Regions from separate parts of the Pseudoalteromonas sp. A757 genome, predicted to be linked through region 3. Evidence: predicted binding sites of a transcription regulator. Region 3 holds the regulator's gene; each other region holds the start of a gene.
The links. Region 3 encodes MetJ, which represses methionine synthesis genes. Its sites were predicted from a motif close to TAGACGTCTAGACGTCTA; they were not measured.

Region 1: a site for MetJ is predicted at 852-869, ahead of metA (homoserine O-succinyltransferase). Genes of this name have one in related genera too.
Region 2: a site for MetJ is predicted at 1,083-1,100, ahead of metE (5-methyltetrahydropteroyltriglutamate--homocysteine S-methyltransferase). Genes of this name have one in related genera too.

Annotation. Positions count from the first base shown of each region.
Region 1 is NZ_QNQN01000072.1:305,556-307,834, reverse strand. It holds gene DRB05_RS16975 (DMT family transporter) at 1-753, opposite strand, end outside; gene metA (homoserine O-succinyltransferase) at 931-1,878, shown strand; gene DRB05_RS22840 (homocysteine S-methyltransferase family protein) at 1,868-2,279, shown strand, end outside.
Region 2 is NZ_QNQN01000067.1:116,734-119,012, reverse strand. It holds gene DRB05_RS10605 (ElyC/SanA/YdcF family protein) at 1-22, opposite strand, end outside; gene DRB05_RS10600 (LysR substrate-binding domain-containing protein) at 123-1,010, opposite strand; gene metE (5-methyltetrahydropteroyltriglutamate--homocysteine S-methyltransferase) at 1,301-2,279, shown strand, end outside.
Region 3 is NZ_QNQN01000074.1:677,947-680,225, forward strand. It holds gene metB (cystathionine gamma-synthase) at 1-691, opposite strand, end outside; gene metJ (met regulon transcriptional regulator MetJ) at 1,036-1,356, shown strand; gene DRB05_RS22490 (malic enzyme-like NAD(P)-binding protein) at 1,437-2,279, opposite strand, start outside.

The DNA.
Region 1 (2,279 bases), on a different contig from region 3:
TGCGGGATCAGTATGATTAACGGAAATCAACTGTAGCCAAAGCCCAATAAAAGTGCCAAAAAACACTGCAACGAATAACCAGTTTTTACCGTCGATTTGTTTAAGTGTGAGTGCTTTAAACAGGCTTTGTGATCGCAAACAAATAACAATAAAGGCCACAAATAGGGTGCCGGATCCCAAGCGGATAAGTGCCGCCCACAAACTACTAATGCTTTCGTTATTTAGCGCACCTTTGGAAAGCACCATACCCGCCGCTTGGCAAATGGCAGCCGTGAGTGCAAAGCAGACTCCCAAAAGATAATGTTTTTTGTCTAATACTGGCTGGCTTCTACTTGGCTTAATCGCCAGCATCACACCAACAGTCGTCACTGCAATGCCGAGCCAAGCGGATGCGCTGAGATAAACACCAAGAAGTACAATGTTTAAGATCCCCGCGATGGCAGGTGCAAGACTTTCAATAACCAAAGTGCGAGCAGGGCCTATATTTCTAAGCGCGGCAAAGTAGGCGCTGTCACCAATCGCTATGCCCAGTACCCCACTGGCTATCAGCCAGCCCCAGCTCGAGAGTAAGGTCGGGTACATAGCATCACCTGCGATGAACAAACAGAAGATCATCAAAGCAGAAGCGATGACGCCTTTGCTGACGTTCAACTCAAATGGACTAAGGTGATGGCTAAATCGTTTATACAGTATAGTTGAGCCAGCCCATACCCCAGCCGCCCCAATCGCTGCCGCTTCGCCAATACCAATCATAAATATCAAGTTTCTTGTGTTTATTTATTTGATGGCAAGTATACATAAATTGAAATAATCAGTGAGAGATGAAGCATCAAATTATTATTACTAATGTTTAGACGTCCATACATCTAGAGGTTGAAATTTTCCAGTTTTTGTCCATAATAATGCCATTCGATTAGTCTGGAGCAGCGCATGCCAATCACCGTCACCGACGAACTCCCAGCCATTGCCCAATTGCGTCATGAAAATGTGTTCGTGATGCCACAAAGTCGTGCATCAACGCAAGAGATCCGCCCAATGCGGCTCGCGATATTAAACTTGATGCCGAATAAGGTGGAGACTGAGGTGCAATTTATCCGATTACTGGCAAATACCCCTTTGCAGGTGAATGTTGATTTGTTGCGACTGGACACCCACCGCAGCTCTGAAAACTCAGAGCAGCATCTAGATATGTTTTACCGCTATTTTTCGGATGTGAAAGAGCAAAACTATGATGCTTTGATCGTCACCGGTGCGCCGCTGGCGCATCTTGAATATGACGATGTGGTGTATTGGCAGGAATTACAGGCGTTTTTTGATTGGGCTGAGCACCATGTTACTTCAACCCTGTTTTCCTGTTGGGCCGCACATGCCGGTTTGTATCACCATTATGGGTTAAAGCGAGTACTCAAAAATGACAAACTGTGCGGCGTATTTAAGCATCACTGTTATTTTGACCACGGGGCGCTCACTCGTGGTTTTGATGATGAGTTTTTGGTGCCACACTCACGCTACGGCCACATCGACATCGATAAAATTAATGCGTGTAAAGATCTAGTGGTATTAGCTGGCTCTGAAAAAGTGGGCGCTTACTTAATTAAAAATCACTCAGGTAGCCAAGTCTATATTACCGGTCATCCTGAATACGACGCCGATACGCTACAAAAAGAATACCTTCGCGATTGTGAAAAAATGGCCAACGCACCGCAGCCTGAAAACTATTTTCCTGAGAATGACGCCAGCAAACGTCCATCTAAGACATGGCAAAGCCATGCATTCTTGTTATTCTCAAATTGGTTAAACTACTATGTTTACCAAACCACACCTTATGATATTAACTTAGTTAGCCAAGATGTAAGGACTAACAATTATGCCGAATAATGTAGCCGTAAACGGTGAGCAAATAGCAGAGCAGCTTAAGCAAGCAATGCAGCAACGTATTCTGATCTTAGATGGTGCAATGGGAACCATGATCCAAAAGCACAAATTAGAAGAACAAGACTATCGCGGTGAGCGCTTCAAAGATTGGCATGTCCTTATCAAAGGCAACAACGATCTGTTAAGTTTGACGCAGCCTGAGATAATCAAACAGATCCATCGCGATTATCTAGCTGCTGGCGCGGATATCATTGAAACCAATACTTTTAATGCCACCACTATTTCAATGGAAGATTATGATATGGCAAGCCTGAGTCGAGAGATTAATCTCGAATCGGCGAAGCTCGCACGTGCGGTGTGCGACGAATTTACCGCCCAAGACCCCGGCAAGCCTCGCTATGTGG
Region 2 (2,279 bases), on a different contig from region 3:
CAACCTTTTTGACTTCAAACATTTAAACATGTCCTAGATTTAGATAAGCCTAACGCAATGCTAGCATGAGATTGAAGCTGTAGAAATGTATAACAATAAGGGCTCAAAAAGAGCCCTGTATATTATCTTGCGGTGGTTTTGCGGCAAGTGTTGAGGAAATGACGATAGACAGGGTTGTCTTTCATGCTTTTCTTCATAGCTAAATACATCGGGCGATTTAACCCAAGTGCGCCAAGAGGAATAGATTTAATCAATCCTTGGCTTTCATAGGGGGTCACTAACCAGTCCGGTAATGCCGCAACCCCCATACCTGCACTGACAAGTTGGAAGATTAATAAACCTTGATCGACGGTTTTTAGTGTACCGTCAAAGCGTGCATTTTGAATGAAGTGCTTAAATATATCCTGACGCTCTCGTGGAATAGGGTAAGAAATGATGGTTTCATCTTTTAGGTCGAGTGCTGTGACATAGGCCTTCTTGGCCAGCTCGTGATCTGGTGCAACGATTAACTTTAATTTAAAGTCAAAAAGGTGCGCGTATTCCAATTGTTCTGGTTCTCGAATGTCTGAGGTAAGCACTAAGTCCAGCTCATCTTCAATAAGGTCAGGAATAGCGTCGTAGCTAAAGCCACGTTCGTAATCGACCTTAATGTCAGGCCAAAAGGTATTGAATTCTTTAATTGTTGGCAGCAACCAGTGAAAACATGCATGACATTCCACGCTTAATCTGAGTTGCGAGATAGGCTGATTAAGGCTTTCCTTCAGACGACACTTGGTTGCTTCAACTTTAGGTAAAACATCGTTGGCAAGTTCCAATAATAACATCCCTTGAGGGGTAAAACGTACAGGCTGCGTTTTGCGCTCAAAAAGCTGGCAGTCGAGTTTGCTTTCAAGATCTTTGATCTGATGTGATAAAGCAGATTGAGTTAGGAATAGCTCTCGCGCAGTATTCACAAGAGAACCAGTTTCTTTCAAGGTGGAGATAGTCTTTAGGTGCTTTATATCAATCATTATCAACAATTCTCATATTTGAAGTGAGCAAATCTCAGCTTTTCTCAATATTACGATTCTATTTAGTTATTATCAATGTCTAGACGTCTAAATACCTGCGGTGAATTGTTCAAAAATTCACTAATCCACTATAACACTAAAAATGACAGCGTTGTCACTACTTCTATAAAAATTTTGCAAAAAATTACAATTTAATTTTATTCATGTGAACTCTGAGAAAGCATCAATTGTTGTTTTTAAACATGAAAACTATATTTTAGACATCTAAACCTCTAGATGGGATTTAAATTATGGCATTAACACATAACTTGGGCTTTCCTCGTATAGGCAAAAAGCGTGAACTTAAATTTGCAGTAGAACGCTATTGGTCAGGTGACTTAACGAAAGACGACCTAATCGCAGAAGGAAAGCGTATTCGTGCAAAAAATTGGGCGTTGCAAGCTGACGCAGGTGTTGACCTTCTCCCTGTAGGCGATTTTGCTTGGTATGATCACGTATTGAATATTTCATTACTTGTCGGCGCTATTCCTAGTCGTCACAAAAATAATGAGCCGGTAAATCTTGATACTGTATTTCGGATTGGTAGGGGGCGAGCACCTAGCGGCTGTGCGTGTGCTGCCAGTGAAATGACAAAATGGTTCAACACTAATTATCATTACATCGTCCCTGAGTTAACACAAACGCAGGACTTTGCTCTGACTTGGACGGAGTTATTTACTCAAGTAGAGGAAGCACAATTACTTGGCTACCAAGCAAAACCCGTATTGGTCGGCCCGGTAACCTATCTCTACTTAGCTAAATGCGTTGGTCAAGCGTTTGATAAATTGGCTTTATTAGATAAGTTATTGATTGTATATCAGCAGGTACTCGGCAAGCTTGCAGAGCAAGGCGTTGAGTGGGTACAAATTGATGAACCTATTTTAGCATTGGAAATCGACGATGTTTATCGCAACGCGCTGCGCCGAAGCTTTGATGCGTTGAACGGCCAAGGAGTAAAAGTGTTATTGGCCAGTTATTTTGACTCCGTACAAGCGCATCTTGAAGATATCCAGTCTTACCCCGTAGAAGGCGTACATTTTGACTGCATAGCGGCAAACTATGACTTGGCCGTGTTAGGTGAAGTAGTTGGGCAAGATAGTGTACTGTCCCTCGGGATTGTGAATGGTCGTAACATTTGGCGCTCGGATCTCGAAGGCGCATACCAGCAACTTGCTCAGGTTCATGAACGTCGTGGTGATAATCTCTGGCTTGCTCCTTCATGCTCATTAT
Region 3 (2,279 bases):
TACCGATATTATTCGCCCACCAAGCTAACTCATCACCCAACTCCTGTGTACGCGCGATCACCGCGCCCCCCACGACATCAGAATGACCATTGATATATTTAGTGGTTGAATGCACGACGACATCCACGCCAAAAGCAATAGGGTTTTGTAATGCAGGAGACAAGAAGGTGTTGTCAGCGGCAACCAAAGCCCCTATGGAGCGCGCTGCGTTTACGACAGCTTCTATATCCGTGAGCCTTAATATGGGGTTACTGGGTGTTTCAATCCAAACTAATTTAGGTTTGATCTGCTGCAGCTGTGCAAGACTTTCTGGTTGCGTAAGATCCAAGACGGCTAATTTGAGCAATCCACGCTTTGCAAGCGATGTAAACAAGCGATAGCTACCACCATAACAGTCATGTGGAATAACCAGCGTATCGTCATGGTTAAGCAGTTGCGTTACTAGGTGAACGGCAGCCATGCCAGTCGCGGTAATAATGCCACGAGCACCGCCTTCAAGTTCGGTAAGTGCCTGTGCCAGCACATCACGATTAAAGTTACCACTGCGGCCATAATCGTAGTCGCGTTTGGTATCAAAATCGGCAAAAGAATAGGTGGTAGAAAGGTAAAGCGGTGGTACTACTGCTCCATGTGCTTTATCAGCTTCTATACCGTGACGCACTGCAACCGTCGATTTGTTAACTTGACTCATAAGGTCACCTAGATAGTTGGATGTTTAGACGTCTAAAAGGTTAGAGCAACAGAAACTAGAAGTCAAAACATTTATACCGCTAAATGGCTAAATAACTAGTATTTGACTATCTTTTTTAAACCGATAAAATTTCGCCACTCTAGGCGTTGCTAATACGACTGAGTTATTGAAAACTATGGCAGAGATTCTTCTATCTCGCTATGGCGGATTAGTTTATTCATCTATTTGGGTTTAGGATTTATCTTTAATTCGTAAAGTTATCCCTATATTCATGCGGTTGGTGAATAATGTAGACCAGAACCCAGTCATATTGGCATTGATGTAACTGAGGCAAGTACACAATTATGGCAAAATGGAACGGTGAGTATATTCACCCATATGCAGAACACGGTAAGAAAGCAGAGCAAGTAAAAAAGATCACGGTGAGCATACCTCTGAATGTACTCAAAGTGCTAACTGATGAGCGTACACGTCGCCAAGTGAATAACTTACGTCATGCCACGAACAGTGAGCTTTTATGTGAGGCGTTTCTACATGCCTTCACAGGTCAGCCACTGCCGAGCGATGAAGACTTGAGAAAAGATAATCCAGAGCGTATTCCGTTAGAAGTAAGACAAATAATGGAAGAACGAGGCTTGGAGATCCCAGAAATAAACGAAGAGTGATAAAAACTCTTTCGCGCTGGAATACAGACACAAAAAAAGCCTCGACCGAGGCTTTTTTCATTTGGATAATACCATTGGTATTATTCCATATATCCAGCTGGCATGTCGATTTGTGCCACGCCTGATTCAATTGCAGCTGCCGCTACCGCTTTTGCAATACGAGGTAACAAACGTGGGTCCATTGGTTTTGGAATAATATACTCAGAACCAAACTCAAGGCTATCCACGTCAGCCGCTTTTAACACTTCAGCAGGCACAGGCTCTTTAGCAATCGTTCTAATTGCTTCAACCGCTGCAATCTTCATCTCGTCATTGATAGCAGTTGCACGTACATCAAGCGCACCACGGAAGATAAACGGGAAACACAGCACGTTATTTACTTGGTTTGGATAGTCCGAGCGACCAGTCGCCATGATCAAATCATTACGTGCACCGTGTGCAACTTCAGGGCTGATCTCTGGATCTGGGTTAGAACAAGCAAATACCACAGGCTTGTCAGCCATTAACTTTAGATCTTCAGCAGAAAGTAAATCTGGGCCAGAAACACCAACAAATACGTCCGCATCTGCAATCACGTCTTGTAACGTACGCTTATCCGTGTTGTTTGCAAACAGCTCTTTGTATTCATTTAGGTCATCACGGCGAGTGTGGATCACGCCTTTTCTGTCCAGCATGTAGATGTGCTCACGTTGAGCGCCGCACTTGATCAATAATTCCATACAAGCAATAGCGGCTGCACCCGCGCCAAGACACACAATAATCGCATCGTGAATATCTTTACCTTGGATTTCCAACGCATTCAGCATACCCGCAGCGGTTACAATTGCAGTCCCGTGCTGATCATCATGGAATACAGGAACGTCACAACGCTCGATTAGCGCGCGCTCAATCTCAAAGCACTCTGGCGCTTTAATATCTTCAAG